Regions from separate parts of the Pseudomonas sp. E1MeOHC2 genome, predicted to be linked through region 1. Evidence: predicted binding sites of a transcription regulator. Region 1 holds the regulator's gene; the other holds the start of a gene.

The links. The regulator sigma-54, encoded in region 1, starts transcription at its own class of promoters, with help from an activator protein. The targets are predictions, from matches to a motif close to ANTGGCATNNANNTTGCTNT.
Region 2: the regulator sigma-54 is predicted to act here: its motif matches at 1,973-1,992, upstream of ACSSU5_RS18450 (CmpA/NrtA family ABC transporter substrate-binding protein).

What each region holds. Positions count from the first base shown of each region.
Region 1 covers NZ_CP196675.1:3,399,117-3,408,870, reverse strand. The annotation lists gene lptB (LPS export ABC transporter ATP-binding protein) at 1-529, shown strand, start outside; gene ACSSU5_RS15380 (RNA polymerase factor sigma-54) at 704-2,197, shown strand; gene hpf (ribosome hibernation-promoting factor, HPF/YfiA family) at 2,277-2,585, shown strand; gene ptsN (PTS IIA-like nitrogen regulatory protein PtsN) at 2,598-3,062, shown strand; gene rapZ (RNase adapter RapZ) at 3,065-3,919, shown strand; gene ACSSU5_RS15360 (HPr family phosphocarrier protein) at 3,940-4,212, shown strand; gene ACSSU5_RS15355 (ZIP family metal transporter) at 4,541-5,434, opposite strand; gene ACSSU5_RS15350 (superoxide dismutase) at 5,446-6,057, opposite strand; gene ACSSU5_RS15345 (DUF2753 domain-containing protein) at 6,059-6,520, opposite strand; gene ACSSU5_RS15340 (class II fumarate hydratase) at 6,549-7,925, opposite strand; gene ACSSU5_RS15335 (FagA protein) at 7,918-8,319, opposite strand; gene pmbA (metalloprotease PmbA) at 8,563-9,754, opposite strand, start outside.
Region 2 covers NZ_CP196675.1:4,061,477-4,071,230, reverse strand. The annotation lists gene rmf (ribosome modulation factor) at 562-777, shown strand; gene ACSSU5_RS18455 (quinone-dependent dihydroorotate dehydrogenase) at 872-1,894, opposite strand; gene ACSSU5_RS18450 (CmpA/NrtA family ABC transporter substrate-binding protein) at 2,034-3,248, shown strand; gene ACSSU5_RS18445 (ANTAR domain-containing response regulator) at 3,260-3,835, shown strand; gene ACSSU5_RS18440 (nitrate/nitrite transporter) at 4,049-5,260, shown strand; gene ACSSU5_RS18435 (bifunctional protein-serine/threonine kinase/phosphatase) at 5,270-6,940, shown strand; gene cobA (uroporphyrinogen-III C-methyltransferase) at 6,968-7,711, shown strand; gene ACSSU5_RS18425 (OmpA family protein) at 7,781-8,818, opposite strand; gene sigX (RNA polymerase sigma factor SigX) at 8,930-9,496, opposite strand; gene ACSSU5_RS18415 (mechanosensitive ion channel family protein) at 9,609-9,754, opposite strand, start outside.

The sequences.
Region 1 (9,754 bases):
TGTCAGCCACCAGCCCATGCATGGTCGTGCTCGCGCCGGTATCGGCTACCTGCCGCAGGAAGCCTCGATCTTCCGCAAGCTGTCGGTAGCCGATAACATCATGGCGATCCTCGAGACCCGCAAGGAGCTCGACCGCGATGGCCGCCGCAAGGAGCTGGAGAGCCTGCTGCAGGAGTTCCACATCAGCCACATTCGCGACAACCTCGGCATGAGCCTCTCGGGTGGCGAACGCCGCCGTGTCGAGATCGCCCGAGCCCTGGCGACCGCACCCAAGTTCATCCTGCTGGACGAACCCTTCGCCGGCGTCGACCCGATTTCCGTCGGCGACATCAAGCAGATCATCCACCACCTCAAGACCAAGGGCATCGGCGTACTGATCACCGACCACAACGTGCGTGAGACGCTGGATATTTGCGAAACCGCCTATATCGTCAATGATGGCCGACTGATCGCCGAAGGCGATGCCGAAACCATCCTGGCCAACGACCTGGTCAAAGAGGTTTACCTGGGTCACGAGTTCCGACTCTGACCCCGGGACGCACCTGGAGCACTGGCAAATCGCCCGTATTGGGGTTTAAGTTGTTACGGTGCTCTAGGCAAACGCTACAATTTAAGGCATAAAACTTGCTTGAAATGGCGCTCCGGCGCCCTCGTGTAGTGGATGGCGCATGCGCGCCGGCGAACAAGGTATTAAGCCCCTGCCATGAAACCATCGCTCGTCCTAAAAATGGGCCAGCAACTGACGATGACTCCTCAGTTGCAACAGGCCATCCGCCTCCTCCAGCTCTCCACCCTGGACCTCCAACAGGAAATCCAGGAAGCGCTGGAGTCCAATCCGATGCTCGAACGTCAGGAAGACGGCGAAGACTTCGACAACAGCGATCCGATGGCGGACAACGCCGAAAACAAGCCGGCCGCCGAAGTCCAGGACAACAGCTTCCAGGAAAGCACTTCAAGTGCCGAAAACCTGGAGGACGGTGAGTGGAGCGAGCGAATCCCCAACGAGCTACCGGTCGATACCGCCTGGGAAGACATCTACCAGACCAGCGCCAGCAGCCTGCCAAGCAACGATGATGACGAGTGGGACTTCACCACCCGCACATCGGCCGGCGAGAGCCTGCAAAGCCACCTGTTGTGGCAACTGAACCTGGCACCGATGTCCGACACCGATCGCCTGATCGCCGTCACCCTGATCGACAGCATCAATGGCCAGGGCTACCTGGAAGACACCCTCGAAGAAATCTGCGCCGGTTTCGACCCTGAACTGGATATCGAGCAGGACGAGGTCGAAGCGGTGCTGCACCGCATCCAGCAATTCGAGCCTGCCGGCATTGCTGCACGCAACCTTGGCGAATGCCTGCTACTGCAACTGCGCCAGCTACCGGCCAGCACACCTTGGATGGCCGAGGCCAAACGCCTGGTCACCGACTTCATCGACTTGCTTGGCAGCCGCGATTACAGCCAACTGATGCGGCGCATGAAGATCAAGGAAGACGAGCTGCGCCAAGTCATCGAACTGGTGCAAAGCCTCAACCCGCGCCCCGGCTCACAGATCGAATCGAGCGAGCCCGAGTACGTGGTGCCCGACGTCATCGTGCGCAAGGACAGTGACCGCTGGCTGGTGGAACTGAACCAGGAAGCCATCCCGCGGCTGCGCGTCAACCCGCAGTACGCAGGCTTTGTCAGGCGCGCCGACACCAGCGCCGACAACACCTTCATGCGCAACCAACTGCAGGAAGCGCGCTGGTTCATCAAGAGCCTGCAGAGCCGCAACGAAACCCTGATGAAGGTCGCCACGCAGATCGTCGAGCATCAACGCGGCTTCCTCGACCATGGCGACGAAGCGATGAAGCCTTTGGTCCTGCATGACATTGCCGAAGCCGTGGGCATGCACGAGTCGACCATTTCGCGGGTTACCACGCAGAAATACATGCACACGCCTCGCGGCATCTACGAACTGAAATACTTTTTCTCAAGCCACGTCAGCACCGCCGAAGGCGGAGAATGCTCGTCCACGGCGATCCGCGCGATCATCAAGAAACTGGTTGCGGCGGAAAATCAGAAAAAGCCATTGAGTGACAGCAAGATCGCTGGTTTACTGGAGGCACAAGGCATCCAGGTAGCCCGTCGCACCGTCGCCAAGTACCGCGAGTCTCTCGGCATTGCACCGTCGAGCGAGCGCAAGCGACTGATGTAGCCCCTGGGGTGTGCCACAGCGTTTTTGGGGCAGGTGCAAGACTTGCCTCTTTATGCACGGGCAATAAAGGAGAAGCTGTATGCAAGTCAATATCAGTGGACAGCATGTAGAAGTCACCCAGCCGCTGCGCGAATACGTGCTTGAAAAGCTCGCCCGCTTGGAGGGTCACTTCGACAAGATCACCAATGTGACTGTCATCATGAAAGTCGAGAAGCTGCAGCAAAAGGTCGAAGCGACCCTGCAGATTCCAGGCGGCGAAGTGGTTGCCAACGCCGAACACGAAGACATGTATGCAGCAATTGACGCCTTGACCGACAAGCTCGACCGCCAACTGAAAAAACACAAGGAAAAACAGCAAAGCCTGCTGCAAGGTGCAGCTGCTCGCTGATCCCCCTCATCCATGATCCGACTTGAAACCATCCTGACCCCCGGCCGTTCCCTCGTGAACGTGCCGGGCGGCAGTAAGAAGCGCGCCCTCGAAAAGGTCGCCACCGTCATCGCCGAACAAGTGCCAGAGTTGGAGATGCAAGACGTCTTCGAAAAACTGGTCGCCCGTGAAAAACTCGGTTCGACCGGGTTCGGCAACGGCATCGCCATCCCCCACTGCCGTCTCCACGGATGTACCGCTCCGGTCAGCGCATTGCTGCACCTGGAAGCGCCGATCGAATACGACGCCATCGATGGCGCGCCTGTGGACCTGCTGTTTGTCCTGCTGGTGCCCGAAGCTGCCACCGATGCGCACCTGGAACTGCTGCGCCAGATCGCCAGCATGCTCGATCGCAAAGAGGTTCGTGATCGTCTGCGTGCCGCCAGCAGTAACGAGGCCCTGTACCAGGTTGTCCTGGACGTACAGAACGAGCACTGAACATGCGCCTGATCATCGTCAGCGGCCGGTCCGGCTCCGGCAAGAGCACCGCCCTCGATGTCCTGGAAGACAACGGTTTCTATTGCATCGACAACCTGCCCGCCGGGTTGCTACCGCAGTTGGCGGAAAATGCGTTGATCAATACCGAATTGCTGCAACCCAAGGTGGCCGTGTCGATTGACGCGCGCAACCTGCCCAGCCACCTGACGCGTTTCCCCGAGCTGCTCGAAGGAGCGCGTGCCCGGCATATCAAGTGCGACGTTCTGTACCTGGACGCCGACGAAGACACGCTGCTCAAACGCTTCTCCGAGACCCGTCGGCGCCACCCGCTGACCAATGCCAACCGCTCCCTGGCAGAAGCGATCCGTGTGGAAAGCGATATGCTGGGGCCGATCTCGGACCTGGCTGACCTGAAGATCGACACCACCAGCCTCAATCTTTATCAACTGCGTGATTCGATCAAGCTGCGCCTGCTCAACCAGCCCGAGCCCGGTACCGCGTTCCTGGTCGAATCGTTCGGCTTCAAGCGTGGCATGCCGGTCGATGCTGACCTGGTGTTCGACGTGCGCTGCCTGCCCAACCCGTACTGGAAGCCCGAGCTGCGCGAGCACTCCGGCCTCGATCAACCCGTGATCGACTACCTCGCCGCCCAGCCGGATGTCGAAGACATGTTCAACGACATTTCCAGCTACCTGCTCAAATGGCTACCCCGCTTCGCCGCCAGCAACCGCGCCTATGTCACCATCGCCATCGGCTGCACCGGCGGCCATCACCGGTCGGTGTACCTGACCGAACGCCTTGGCCAGTTGCTGCAGCAATCACTGAAAAACGTCCAGGTCCGCCACCGCGACCTCTAGCCCACAGGATCTGCCTCACGATGCCCGCCCGCGAAATCACCATCATCAACAAGCTGGGCCTGCATGCCCGGGCGGCGGCCAAGTTCGTCGGCGTGGCCGGGCGTTTTCCTTGCCAGGTCCGGGTAGGCCGTGCGCCAGACAAGCTGGTGGACGGCAAGAGCATCATGGCGGTGATGATGCTCGCGGCGGGTAAAGGCACCCAGGTGCACCTGCTAACCGAAGGCGAACAGGACAATGACGCGCTGGACGCATTGGTTGAACTGATCAACAACTACTTCGACGAAGGCGAGTAGGGAACGCTGGGGCTCGCCACAACACGTTCAGCGCCTGTGAGACCGAGCACCGCCCGCGCGGCGCATCGCGAGCAAGCTCGCTCCTACATCCGTTTCGGGCCAATTATTCCTGTGGCATTGGCGCGCGCGCCCTTGGCGTATGGCACGAATATCGTGTCGTGAAAACAAGGCGGTCGCGCACGTTGGCGTAGGCGTAACTGGCCCGAAACGGATGTAGGAGCGAGCTTGCTCGCGATGCGCCGCGCGGGCGGCGCTCGGTCTTACAGGCGCAGACAATCTCCCGCCGAGCCATTGCGACCACGCCGCGATCGGTATCGGTGCGATAAATTCAAGACATCGCCGTATCCATCACCATCATCAGGCAAAAGCCGATACATAGCCCCAGACTGGCCAAGCGGTGATGCCCATTGCTGCGCGACTCGGGGATGATTTCCTGGGTCACCACCAGCAGCATCGCCCCTGCGGCACACGCCAAACCCAACGGCAGCAGCAGCTCGGCAATGTTGACCAGCCAAGCGCAGATCACCGCCGCCACGGGTTCGACCAGGCCTGAGGCGGCACCGATCAGGAATGCCTTGAATCGCGGCATGCCCGCCCCCGCCAACACCAGCGCAATCACCAGGCCCTCGGGCACATCCTGTAAGGCGATGCCCATGGCCAGGCTGTCGGCATCGGCCATGCCACCACCCGCTGACACGCCAATGGCCATGCCTTCAGGAATGTTGTGGGCGATGATGGCGATGACGAACAGCCAGATTCGCGCGGCGATCACTGGCTGGTTATCCGTGCCGACCAAGGCTTCCGGCGAGGCGCCGGAGACCTTGAGGTCGACCAGAAACAGGCACAAGGCGCCGAACATCAGGCCAAAGCTGATCAGCCCTCCCGCGCCCCAGGGGCTGAAGCCGATGCCCTGGGCCGCTTCCAGCCCAGGAATGATCAGGGAGAATGCGGTAGCCGCCAGCATCACACCCGCGCCAAAACCCAGCAGCGTGTCGGCCAAAGCCACCGGCATGTTACGAATGACCAACACCGGTACCGCGCCCAGGGCTGTCCCCAACGCGCACAGTGCGCCCCCCTCGAGGGCGCGCAGCATACGTGGTTCCAGGCCCAGCCAGGCAATGCCCTGCGCCAGCAGCAATGCTGTGCCAACCAGCAGCAGCAAGGTTCCTATCGCCAGGCGAAACAGACGCACGCTGCTGACGGACAACACCTGTGAACGCATACCGGATCGACTCACTTCAAGGCTTCGAGATAACGACGTTCCACTTCCGCCCAGTCGACGACGTTGTAGAAGGCACCGATGTATTCAGGGCGACGGTTCTGGTATTTGAGGTAGTAGGCGTGCTCCCACACATCCAGCCCCAGGATCGGCGTGTTGCCGTGCATCAGCGGGCTGTCCTGGTTGCCGCTGCTTTCAACCACCAGCTTGTTGTCCGGGGTGACGCTGAGCCAGGCCCAGCCGCTGCCAAAGCGGGTCAGCGCAGCCTTGGTGAACGCATCCTTGAAGGCGTCGAAACCACCGAGCTCGGCCTCGATCGCCTTGGCTACCTGACCTTGCGGCTCGCCGCCACCCTGTGGCGCCATCACGGTCCAGAACAGCGAGTGATTGGCGTGGCCGCCCCCCTGGTTGATCACGGCAGCCTGCAGTTTCTCCGGCAATTGCTTGACCGCGGCTACCAACTGCTCCACTGGCCACTCGGCCCATTCGCTGCCTTCGATGGCGGCGTTGAGGTTGTTGATGTAGGTCTGGTGATGCTTGCTGTGGTGAATCTCCATGGTCTGGGCATCAATGTGCGGTTCCAGCGCATCGTAGGCATAGGGCAATGCGGGCAAGGTATGTGGCATGTCAGTGGATTCCGTAAGCATGGGTTCTGGGCGTCACGTCTGCCTTGGCGGCCAGTTCGCTGGCCTCGGGTGCGTGACGGTTGAGCAGGCGCTCGGTACGCGGGTACTGACCGTACTCGTCGATAAAATTCAGCAATTCGGTGTAGGTGCGCCCACTGTGGCGCAGCGCCGCATCCCGCAGCGCCTGGGGCAGGCGAGCCTCCTGGCTGGCCTGAAGCAAGCGCTGATGCGCAGCGCACAGGTAGTCGGCGCTCTCGTGCGGCTGGTTCAGGCGCAGGTGCAGGTCGGCCAGGTTGTGATGGGCGATGACAAACACCGCCACCGCTTCGTCGACGTCATGCCAGCGCTCGAACAGCACCTGGGCCAACGCCAAGGCCTGCAGGTAGTGTTCCCGTGCATCGACCCACTCACCCTGCTCGAACAGGCGATTGGCAGTTTCCGTGGTACGTTTCCAGTGCTGCATGGCTTATCTCCTGGGCGGTGACGCAGGGTCAGATGCCGCCAGCGGTGAGTTTCTCCGGGTCCAGCAGCGCTTCCAACTGGTCGCGCGACAAGTCGGTATGCTCCAGTGCCACGTCGATGATCGGGCGGCCCTGCTTGTACGCGGTCTTGGCGATTTCGGCGGCCTTGAGGTAGCCGATGATCGGGTTCAGCGCAGTGACCAGGATCGGGTTGCGCGCCAGGGCCTCCTTGAGCTTGCTTTCATTAACCTTGAAGGTGGCGATGGCCTTGTCGGCCAGCAGACGGCTGACGTTGGCCATCAACTCGATGCTTTCCAGCAGGTTGCGGGCGATCACCGGCAACATCACGTTCAGCTCGAAGTTGCCCGACTGGCCGGCGATCGCGATGGTCGCGTCATTGCCGATCACCTGCGCGGCAACCATGGCAGTGGCTTCCGGGATCACCGGGTTGACCTTGCCTGGCATGATCGAAGAGCCTGGTTGCAGGCCCTGCAGTTCGATCTCGCCGAGGCCGGCCAACGGACCGGAGTTCATCCAGCGCAGGTCGTTGGCAATTTTCATCAGCGCCACGGCGGTGGTCTTGAGCTGTCCCGAAAGGGCTACTGCAGTGTCCTGCGAACCGATCAGAGCAAACAGGTTGTGCCCGGGGGTGAACTCAACCTGGGTCAGGCCACTCAGCTGACGCGCGAAACCGGCAGCGAATTGCGGATGGGCATTGATGCCGGTACCCACGGCGGTGCCGCCCTGGGCCAGCGCCTGCAGGCTCGGCAGGGTTGCCTCGATGTGCGCCTGCGCACCGTTGATTTGCGCTGCCCAGCCGTCGAGTACCTGGCTCATGCGCACGGGCATGGCGTCCATCAGGTGGGTGCGGCCGGTCTTCACAAACGGGTGCACCTGCGCCGACTTGGCCTCGATCACTTGCACCAGATGACGCAAAGCCGGCAGCAGCTGCTCATGCAGCGCCAGGGCAGCACTGACGTGGATGGTGGTCGGGATGATGTCGTTGCTGCTTTGGCCACAGTTCACATGGTCGTTGGCATTGACCGTATCACCGAGCACTCGGCTGGCCAGGGTGGCAATCACCTCGTTGGCGTTCATGTTCGAGCTGGTGCCGGAACCGGTCTGGAACACATCCACCGGGAAGTGCTGGATGAAATCTTGCGCCAGCAGTTGTTCGACCGCCTTGACGATGGCTTGGCCCTGCTCGGCGGTCACCTGCTCCAGCTCGATGTTGGCCTTGGCCGCTGCGGCCTTGGCCAGCAGCAATGCGCGAATGAACTGGGCCGGCATGCGCTGGCCGCTGATCGGGAAGTTGTCGACCGCGCGCTGGGTCTGGGCGCCATACAGGGCCTCGGCAGGCACCTGCAGCTCACCCATGCTGTCACGCTCGATACGGGTATTACTCATCGTCTAATCCTTGCATCAGTTCATCGGGAGAAATCGAAGGCAGCAGCACGCAGTTGGCCAATTGCAGGGCGTAGGGCTGCCAGCGCTGGTTTTGTTCGCGGCGGTCGAGGTTGCGCAGGTCCAGTAATGGTCGCCAGGCCTGGTCCAGGCACAAGCAGCGCCAGTGCCAGGGCAACATGCGATCGCAGGCGGTATCCAGCAGCAGGCGGAAGGCGGTCAGGGCCACCGTCCATGGCGAGGTTTCGGTGCAGCACACCAGGTAGCGGCCTTCGGCCAGGTAATGCTCGATCAGACGTGGCTCATCGGGCTCGAGCGCGCAGCGAATGCGCCGGCTGAGCCAGCGCCAGTTTTCCAGGTAGGGCAACTCGTGGAGGACAGATTTCATGAACACCATCGCCAAGCAACTGGGTAATGATATTCATTATTAAGTGATAAATAGAATCACTTCAAGTGGGCATCGACCAAAGCAGGGAGGTATGGCGCATAAAAAAACCCGGCGCTAGGGCCGGGTTCTCTCAATCAGTTTGAAACAAACGGTGGCTATACCGCCCTCTTCGCGGGCAAGCCCGCTCCCACAGGGATCGCACCACATGCGAAAAATGTGCAGTACCCGCAAGCGGCCAGCGCAGGTTACCTGTCAGCTCCCGGCAACGGTCATCCGCTCGATCAACACAGAGCCTGTGTGAATGTTGCTTCGCGTCTCAAGATCGTTACCGATCGCGACAATTTGCTGGAACATGTCCTTCATGTTCCCGGCGATGGTCACTTCCTGAACCGCATGCTGGATCTCGCCATTTTCGACCCAGAAGCCTGCGGCACCGCGTGAGTAATCGCCCGTCACCATGTTCAGGCCATGCCCCATCAGCTCGGTCACCAGCAAGCCACGCCCCATGCGGCGGATCAAGGCAGCCTGGTCTTCGATGCCGTGGGTAACATACAGGTTGTGCACGCCGCCGGAGTTGGCTGTGCTCGGCAGGCCGAGCTTGCGCCCAGAATAAGTGCCCAGCAGGTACGACACCAGCTCGCCTTTGTCGACGAACGGCTTGGCGTAAGTCGCCAAGCCGTCACCGTCGAACGCAGCACTGCCCAACGCGCGAGGAATAAGTGGGCGCTCATCCAGCGTCAGCCAGCTTGGGAACAGGCGCTGGCCAAGGGTGCCTTCAAGGAACGACGACTTGCGGTACAGATTGCCGCCGGAAATGGCCGACAGGAAGCTGCCGAACAGGCCGCCGGCGAGCTCTGCAGAGAACAGCACCGGCACTTCGCACGTTGGCACCGGGCGCGCCCCGAGGCGGCTGGCCGCACGCTGGGCTGCACGCTGGCCGATACTGCGCGGATCGGCCAGCAAGTTGCCCTGACGGTTCACGTCATACCAGTAGTCGCGCTGCATCTGCCCTTCGCCCTCGGCGATCATCACGCAGCTCAGGCTGTGTCGGGTCGATGCATAGCCACCGATGAAACCGTGGCTGTTGCCATACACCCGGCACCCTTGATGGGTGTTGAGCGTAGTGCCATCGGCGTTGAGGATGCGCGGATCGGCGTCGAACGCCGCAGCCTCGCAGGCCAGGGCCATCTCGATCGCCTTCTCGGGTTCGATATCCCAGTCGTGGTAAAGGTCCAGGTCCGGGATGTCGCGGGCCATCAGCGCCGCGTCGGCCAGACCGGAGCATTCGTCTTCAGACGTGTGTTTGGCGATAGCCAGGGCTGCGGCAACGGTCTCGCGGATCGCCTCGGGGCCACTCGCCGAGGTACTGGCCGAGCCTTTGCGCTGGCCGACATAGAGGGTGATGCCAAAGCCCTGGTCACGGTTGAACTCGACCGTTTCGACC
Region 2 (9,754 bases), 660 kb from region 1:
GAGTATTCCAGAGCCTTGGGCTATTTGACTGACGAGGCGACGCATCACCCCGCGATGTTTGCCCGAACACCCTTCCAGCAGGCGTCCGAGTGGCCATCCCCTGCGCGCAACCGCGTAGCAGAACGACCGGGCCGCCTGACCGATCAGCACTTCGCCAGGGGCAAAGACAGCTTAGATCATCAGGCAGTATTAAAAATTCGAGCGATTCAGGAACCGATGTGACCCTTCGTCGCATTTCAAAATATTTCTGTCACGGCTCAGCAACGCTGGCGAAATGACGTCAATGATCGGCAAACCCCGATCATAGCGGGCTCAAGGCAAAATAAGGTTGAGTCGCATTTATTTACTTATCACTACACCCTTGGAAAGGTTACGTGCTTATGACAAATCGATCATTCACACCGTGACTTGCATTCGTTAGAACTGGTCTCAGGCCGCTTCGCAACGAGGCGGCACCTTCAGCTCGCGACGCCGGCAGCGAGCGCAAACCGGCAGAATGACTCTGCCCGGCCTCGGAGAGGCCGACGGGACATTACAGTCAACAAGTGAGGGCAACACCCTATGAGAAGACTTAAGCGTGATCCGTTGGAAAGAGCATATTCACGTGGCTACCAATACGGGGTCACCGGCAAATCCCGCGAACTTTGCCCCTTCAATCTTCCTTCTGTTCGCCAAGCCTGGATCAACGGCTGGCGTGAAGGTCGCGGTGATAACTGGGACGGCATGACTGGCACCGCTGGCATCCATAGACTCAACGAAAATCACGCCGTTGGCTGATCGAGGACACTGAATTCGATTTACCATGCACGCCCCATCCGGGCGGCGGGCGAAGGCCCAGGGGCCCCTTGATGGGGCCCTTTTTTATGGCCGGTTACCTTGGCATCGCGGCGATGGCATCCACTGCCTCGCGGATCAGCGCAGGGCCCTTATAGATGAAGCCGGAGTAAATCTGCACCAGGCTGGCACCCGCAGCGATTTTTTCGGCGGCGTGGCGGCCCTCGGTGATGCCACCGGCAGCAATGATCGGCAGCTTGCCACCCAGCTCACCTGCCAGCACCTTCACGGTGTGCGTGCTCTTTTCCAGCACCGGCGCGCCCGACAAACCACCGGCTTCGCCCCCATAAGGCAAGCCTTCGACGCCTTCACGGCTCAGCGTGGTGTTAGTGGCGATCACCGCGTCCATGCCCGATTCCATCAGCGCAGCAGCCACCAGCGCGGTTTCCTCGTCGTTCATGTCCGGGGCGATCTTGATCGCCAACGGCACGCGCTTGCCATGCGTCACCGCCAACTGCTCACGGCGCTCGGCCAAGGCATCGAGCAACTGCTTCAGCGAGTCGCCAAACTGCAGGCTGCGCAAGCCCGGCGTGTTCGGCGAGCTGACGTTGACGGTGATGTAGGTGGCATCGGTATAGACCTTGTCCAGGCAGATCAGGTAGTCATCGACCGCACGCTCGACCGGTGTGTCGAAGTTCTTGCCGATGTTGATGCCCAGCACGCCGTTGTAGCGCGAAGCACGCACGCGCTTGAGCAGATGATCGACACCCAGGTTGTTGAACCCCATGCGGTTGATGATCGCCGTCGCCTCAGGCAGACGGAAAATCCGCGGTTTGGGATTGCCCGGTTGCGGGCGTGGGGTGACGGTACCGATCTCGACGAAGCCGAAGCCCAGTTGCGCAAAGCCGTCGATTGCCGCGCCATTCTTGTCCAGGCCGGCGGCAAGGCCCACCGGGTTGGCGAAGTTCAAGCCCATGACCGACACCGGCAAGGCCGCCGGCTGCTTGCACAGCATGCCATTGAGGCCAAGACGGCCACCGGCACCAATCAGGTCCAGCGACAGGTCGTGGGAGGTTTCCGGAGAAAGCTTGAACAGCAGCTGGCGGGCCAGGGTATACATGGGCGGGCAAGGCTCGGGGTGAATGAGCTGGCGATTATAGCCAGCGCACGGCTGGCATGACAGTAAATCCTGGGGCTGCTTGGCACATGCGTTGCTTCGCTCACCGCACACTGCCTTTTCAGTACGGGCGAGGAACCTTGTGAACACAGCACCCCGAACAACGCCCCTGGCCTGGGTCAACGGCAGCGATGCGCCGGAGAAACCCAGCCTGAACATTGGCTTCATGGCCCTCACCGACTGCGCCTCGGTCGTGGTCGCCGCCACCCAGGGCTTTGCCCAGCAGTACGGTCTTACCCTCAACCTCAGTCGCCAAGGCGCCTGGGCGGGTCTGCGCGACAAACTGGTCAGCGGCGAACTGGATGCCGCGCACTGCCTGTACGGCCTGGCCTATGCCGTGCATCTGGGCATCGGCGGTGTGCCGGCCAGTGACATGGCCGTACTCATGGGGCTGAACCAAAATGCCCAGGCCATCAACCTTTCCCCTGCCCTGCAACGCAAGGGCGTGACCAGCCCTGAGGCACTGGCGCGCCTGGTGCACCAGCATGGCGCACGCCTGACCTTTGCCCAGACCTTCCCCACAGGCACCCACGCCATGTGGTTGTACTACTGGCTGGCGAGCCAAGGCATCCACCCGCAGCGCGATGTTGACAGCGTGGTAGTGCCGCCCGCGCAGATGGCCGCGCATATCCAGGCCGGCCGCATCGATGGCTTTTGTGTGGGCGAACCCTGGGCGGCCGATGCCGTCGCCAACGGCCAGGGCTTTACCCTGGCGACCAGCCAGTCGATCTGGCCAGACCACCCGGAGAAGGTCCTCGCTTGCGCCCGCGCCTTCGCCGAGCAATACCCCAACAGTGCCCGCGCCCTGATCAAGACGATCCTGGCGGCCAGCCGCTTCATTGAACAAAACCCGCAGAACCGCCGCAGCACCGCGCAGCTGCTCAGCGGCAGCGCCTATCTGGACACGCCGGTGGGCAACATCGAGCCACGCTTGCTCGGTGACTACCAGGATGGGCTGGGCAACCAGTGGCAAGACCCCCATGCCCTGCGCCTGTTCGATCAGGGCCAGGCGAACATGCCGTACCTGTCCGATGGCATGTGGTTCATGACCCAGTTCCGCCGCTGGGGCCTGCTGCGTGACGACCCCGACTACCTTGGCGTGGCCAGCCAGATCCAGCAACTGGCGCTGTATCGCGAAGCAGCGGATGCCCTCGGCATTCCTTGCCACCACCCGTCGATGCGCAGCAGCCTGCTGATCGACGGCACACGCTGGGACGGCAGCGACCCCTACGGCTATGCCCGCAGCTTCCGCCTGCACGCCCTGGGCGACACACCCGAAGCCCGCGTTGGCCTGTGAGGGGGATGAACATGCTGCGTATCCTGCTGATCGACGACACACAAAACAAGCTGGGCCGGCTCAAGGCCGCCCTGAGCGAGGCAGGCTTTGACGTGATTGAAGCCCCGAGCCTGACCATCGACCTGCCCGCCTGCGTCGAAACGGTGCATCCGGATGTCGTGTTGATCGATACCGACTCACCGGACCGTGACGTGATGGAACAAGTGGTGCTGGTCAGCCGCGACCGCCCCCGGCCCATCGTGCTGTTTACCGACGAGCATGACCCGGGGGTGATGCGCCAGGCTATCCAGGCGGGGGTCAGTGCCTACATCGTCGAGGGCATCCATGCCGCGCGGCTGCAGCCGATCCTGGATGTGGCCATGGCCCGCTTCGAAAGCGACCAGGCGCTCAAGGCGCAGCTGGTGGCGCGCGACCAGCAACTGGCCGAGCGCAAGCGCATCGAACAGGCCAAAGGCCTGCTGATGAAGATGAAGGACTGCAACGAAGAGCAGGCCTACACCCTGATGCGCCGCCAGGCCATGAGCCGCCAACAGAAGCTGATCCAGGTGGCCGAGCAGATCATCGCCATGCACGAGATGCTGGGGTGAAGCTCTAGGGAAAGTCTAAAAGGCTGTCGCAATCCATGTGGGAGCGAGTTAACCCATACCCCGAGTTGGCCCAGCTCTTGCTGAAGAAACCACACCGGTAGCCAACGGCGGTTGCCCACATAACCCCGACAAAGACGTCGCTCACCCCTCCACAGCCGTGGACCGGGTAGCGGCGTCTTTTTCGTTCCGTTGCATTGCCGAGTGAGGTGTTCGATGAGTACCAGCTTCTGGAAATCCGGGCATGTGCCCACGCTGTTCGCCGCGTTCCTGTATTTCGACCTGAGCTTCATGGTCTGGTACCTGCTCGGCCCGCTGGCGGTGCAAATCGCGGCCGACCTGCAGTTGAGTGCACAGCAACGGGGCCTGATGGTGGCCACGCCGATTCTGGCCGGTGCGATATTGCGCTTCGCCATGGGCCTGCTGGTCGATCGCCTTTCGCCAAAGACTGCCGGCCTGATCGGCCAGGTCGTGGTCATCATTGCCCTTGCTGGCGCCTGGTACCTGGGCGTGCACAGCTACGAGCAGGCCCTGCTGCTGGGCGTGTTCCTGGGCTTCGCTGGTGCCTCGTTCGCGGTCTCGCTGCCGCTGGCTTCGCAGTGGTACCCGCCGCAGCACCAAGGCAAGGCCATGGGCATCGCCGGTGCCGGTAACTCCGGCACCGTGTTCGCGGCATTGCTGGCACCCGCCCTGGCTGCGGGCTTTGGCTGGAACAACGTGTTCGGTTTTGCCCTGATCCCGCTGTCGCTGACCCTGGTAGTGTTCGCCCTGCTGGCGCGCAATGCGCCCGAGCGGCCCAAGCGCAAGGCCATGGCCGACTACCTCAAGGCCCTCGGTGACCGCGACAGCTGGTGGTTCATGTTCTTCTACAGCGTTACCTTCGGCGGATTCATCGGCCTGGCCAGCGCCCTGCCCGGCTACTTCAGCGACCAGTATGGCCTGAGCCCGGTCACCGCCGGCTACTACACCGCCGCCTGCGTTTTTGCCGGTAGCCTGATGCGCCCGCTCGGCGGCGCCCTGGCCGACCGCTTTGGCGGCATCCGCACCCTGCTGGGCATGTACAGCGTGGCCGCCATTTGTATCGCCGCGGTCGGCTTCAACTTGCCCAGCGCGGCGGCTGCGCTGGCGCTGTTCGTCAGCGCCATGCTCGGCCTGGGTGCCGGCAACGGCGCCGTGTTCCAACTGGTACCGCAACGCTTTCGCCAGGAAATCGGCGTGATGACAGGGCTGATCGGCATGGCCGGTGGTATCGGCGGCTTCCTGCTGGCTGCCGGGCTTGGCACCATCAAGCAGCACACCGGCGACTACCAGTTGGGCTTGTGGCTGTTCGCCAGCCTCGGCTTGCTGGCCTGGTTCGGCCTGCACGGCGTCAAGCAGCGCTGGCGCACCACCTGGGGCTCGGCCGCCGTCACTGCGGCGCGGGTCTGAGGCACGCCAATGAGCCTGCAACTGAACTTTGCCCACGCCAGCGCCACCGGGCCGCGCGCAGAAAACCAGGATGCCCTGCGCCTGGTTACCCCTGCGCCGGAACTGGCCGCCAGCAAAGGCTACCTGTTCGCCCTCGCCGACGGCGTCAGCCAATGTGCCGATGGCGGCCTGGCAGCACGGGCCAGCTTGCAGGCACTGGCCCTGGACTACTACGCCACCCCCGCCACCTGGAGCGTGGCGCAGGCGCTGGATCGCCTGCTGCTGGCGCAGAACCGTTGGCTACGCGCCCAGGGCAGTGGCCAGCCGCTGTTGACCACCCTCAGCGCACTGGTGCTGCGCGGTAGGCGTTTTACCCTGGCGCATGTTGGCGACTGCCGCGTCTACCGCTGGCACAAGGGCCGTCTGCAGTGCCTGAGCGAAGACCATGTCTGGGACCAACCTGGCATGCAGCATGTACTCAAGCGCGCACTGGGCCTGGATCAGCACCTGCTGGTGGATTACCTGGACGGCGAGCTGCAGGCGGGCGAGTGTTTCGTGCTCTTGAGCGACGGCGTCTGGGCCAGCCTGGGTGACCGGCATATCGAGTCGGTCTTGCGAGAGCAGCCCGACCTGCAGCTGGCCGCCGATACCTTGGTCGCCAGCGCCCATCTCAATGGCAGCCAGGACAACGCCAGCGCATTGCTGGTGCAGGTGGAACAACTGGGGCCGGCCAACCTGGGCGATACCCTGGCGCAGCTGCAACAATGGCCTGTGCCCGGCCCCCTGCGCGAAGGCCAGGCGATTGATGGCTGGCAGGTCGAAACGCTGCTCTCCAACAGTCGCCAATCCCTGCTGTACCGGGTACGCGATGGCCAAGGCCAGGCGTGGCTGCTCAAGACCCTGCCCGCCGCGCGCGAACAGGAACCGGGGGCGGCACAAGCGTTGCTGATGGAGGAATGGTACCTGCGCAGGGTCGCAGGGCGGCACTTCCCCGAGCTGCACGTCGCCAGAGAGCGCCAGCATCTGTACTACGTGATGCGCGAATACCCTGGTCAGAGCCTTGCAACGCTGCTCGCAGAGCATGGGCCGCTAACCCTGGCGCAGTGGCTGGAAATGGCCCGGCAACTGCTGCAGGCGGTCGGCGCCCTGCATCGGCGCAACTTGCTGCACCGGGACATCAAACCCCAAAACCTGCACGTGGGCACCGATGGCCAATTGCGGCTGCTGGACTTTGGCCTGGCTTACTGCCCAGGTCTGTCCGAAGACCCGCAGCACGAGCTGCCCGGCACGCCGTCGTTCATCGCCCCGGAAGCCTTCGACGGCCAGCCCCCAAGCCCGCGGCAAGACCTCTATGCTGTCGGCGTGACGCTCTACCACCTGCTGACCGGCCACTACCCCTATGGCGAAGTCGAGCCGTTTCAGCGACCGCGCTTCGGCCAGCCGGTCAATGCTTCGCGGTATCGCCCCGACCTGCCGGAATGGCTGCAACGCAATCTGCAGCAAGCGGTGGCGGCCGACCCTGCGCAACGCTTTGAAACCGCCGAACACTGGTTGCTGCTGCTCGAACGCGGCGACCGCCAGGACCTGCCCCACCGCCCCCGGCCCCTGCTCGAACGCGAACCCCTGAAAGTCTGGCGCACGCTGGCCCTGCTGTCGCTGCTGTGCAATCTGATCCTGCTGCTCACCCTGCTCAAAGGCTGAGCACACCTTGCCGATGAGGAAACAACGATGAATGCAAAAGTCTGGCTGGTCGGTGCCGGCCCTGGTGACCCCGAACTGCTGACCCTCAAGGCCGTGCGGGCACTGCAGCAAGCCCAGGTGGTGATGATCGACGACCTGGTCAACCCCGCCGTGCTGGAGCATTGCCCACAGGCGCGGGTCATTGCCGTGGGCAAGCGCGGCGGCTGTCGCTCCACGCCCCAAGCCTTTATCCAGCGCCTGATGTTGCGCCATGCGCGTCAGGGGCGCTGCGTGGTAAGGCTCAAAGGCGGCGATCCATGCATCTTCGGTCGAGGAGGCGAAGAGACCGCCTGGTTGCAAGGGCACGGTATCGAGGTTGAACTGGTCAACGGCATCACTGCAGGCCTGGCAGGGGCGACGCAATGCGGTATATCACTGACCTCGCGCGGGGTGAGCCGCGGGGTGACGCTGGTCACGGCACATACCCAGGATGACAGCGAACTGAACTGGGCGGCGCTGGCCCAGGGGGGCACGACGTTGGTGGTGTACATGGGCGTGGCGCGGCTGGAGCAGATTCGCCAAGGGCTGCTGCAAGGTGGCATGGCGCCAGATGTGCCGGTGGCGATGATCGAGAATGCATCATTGGCGCAGCAGCGCGAATGCCGCAGCGATGTACTGGGGATGGTAGAGGATGCGCGGGCGTTCGGGCTATGCAGCCCGGCGATTCTGGTGATTGGTGAGGTGGTTGGAGCCTCTGTTGAAACAATGTGCGGCCTGACGCAGGTGGCATGACATCCCGGTTGAAAACCAGGCAAAGAAAAACCCGGCCGAGGCCGGGTTTTTCATGAAGCATCAAACCAATTACTTGGCCTGGGCTTCTACTTGCGCTTCAACGCGACGGTTAACAGCGCGACCTTCTTCGGTGGCGTTGTCAGCAACCGGACGGGTCTCACCGTAGCCAACCGAGTCAACACGGCTGGATTCTACGCCGTACTGCTGGGTCAGGACTTGCTTGACAGCGCTGGCACGACGCTCGGACAGCTTCTGGTTGTAAGCGTCTGGACCCACGGAGTCAGTGTGACCTTCCACGGTGGTGGTGGTCTGTGGGTACTGCTTCATGAAGTCAGCCAGGTTCTTGATGTCGCCGTAGCTGTTAGGCTTGACGACCGACTTGTCGAAGTCGAACTTGACGTCCAGCTCAACGCGAACGACTTCGGCAACAGCCGGGCAGCCGTCGGCGTCAACGGTAACGTTGGCCGGGGTGTCAGGGCACTTGTCGACGTTGTCGCAAACGCCATCGTTGTCGCTGTCGGAGCAGACTTCGGCAACTGGAGCCGGAGCAACTTCAGCTTGCTTCGGGCTACCGCCGAAGTTCAGACCAACACCAACGGATGGGCCCCACTCGGTGTTGCCGTTGTCGATGTTGTACATGGCTTCAACGCCAGCACGGGCGAAGAACATGTCGGTGATGTACCACTTGGCGCCAGCGCCAACGTTGGCGAAGGTGGAGTGGTCACGGCCGCTACGGGTAGCTTGGCCCAGGCTCTCGTGAGCGAAACCAGCGGAAACGTACGGACGCAGAGCATCGCCAACGGTACCGAAGTGGTAGGTAGCGTCGAGCTTGGCTTTGGAACCTTTGATGTCTTTGTTGAAGACATCACCACGAGCGTTGTGAGTCTCGTTGTAGCCCAGGTCCAGGGAAACGTCGTCGGTCAGGAAGTAACCGAGGCGAACACCAGGATTGGTGCCGTCGTTCTTGAAGTTACGCTCGCTGTCGTAGTACTGCTTGGTAACGTTACCTTCGATTTCGACAGCGCCTTGGCCTTGAGCCAGAACGCCGAACGAAGTAGCAGCTACGAGCGAGCCAATGGCCAAGCCCAAGGTGTTTTTCAATTTCATCCGTTAAATCCCCATCTGGTGATAGTTAAGCAGTCCCACCAACAACAAGGGGGACAACTCGACGGCAAGTCTAGCAGAACTCGCCGATTCGTTAGAGCTATTTGCACGGGGTTAAGTTTCCTCTACCCCGTGAAATTTCTCCCTAAGCTTGTCTAGCGCGCGCTTGTAACGCATTTTCGTCGCGCTCAGGCCCATGTGCATGATATCGGCGATTTCCTGAAATTCCAGTTCTGCGACAAAACGCAGCACCAGGATTTCCCGGTCGATCGGGTTCACATGCACCAGCCATTTGTCCAGCCCGCCTTTTTCTTCGGGTTTTGGAGCCTTGTCCTCGGACGCCTCTTCAACAGGGTCCAGACTCAAGGCATCCATCAACCGACGTTTACGGCGCTCCTTGCGGTACTGGGTAATGCACTCGTTGTAGGTGATGCTGTAGAGCCAGGTCTTGAACTTCGACTTACCCTCGAAGTTTTTCAGCCCGTAAAGCACTTTGAGCATCACTTCCTGACAGACATCGTCGGCATCCCGGTCGTTCCCTAAATAACGTGCACACACGTTGAACAGGGTCCGCTGGTAGCGCCGCATGAGCTCCTCATAGGCGCGGGTAACGTGGTACAGCTCCTCATGCGAACGCGCCACCAACTCTTCGTCGGTGAGCTCGCGGGGGTCATAACGCATGGGCGGCGAATGAACTTTATTCAAAACGGATCTGGCCGACAGTCAGGTCAATGTCGCCGCGCGACCCCGTGGGTCGATTTCGCGGCGGCATACATTAACAGCTTTTGTGCGGTTAGCGGCTATTCACGCGCTGCTCAAGCAGCTCACGGTTAGACAGCGACACCAGTTCGCCATCATCGGTCAACAGCGTTGTCTTGACCGTGCCGATTTCCTCGATATGCCCTTCGACCTCTCCAATCCGCACCTGCTGGCCGACCT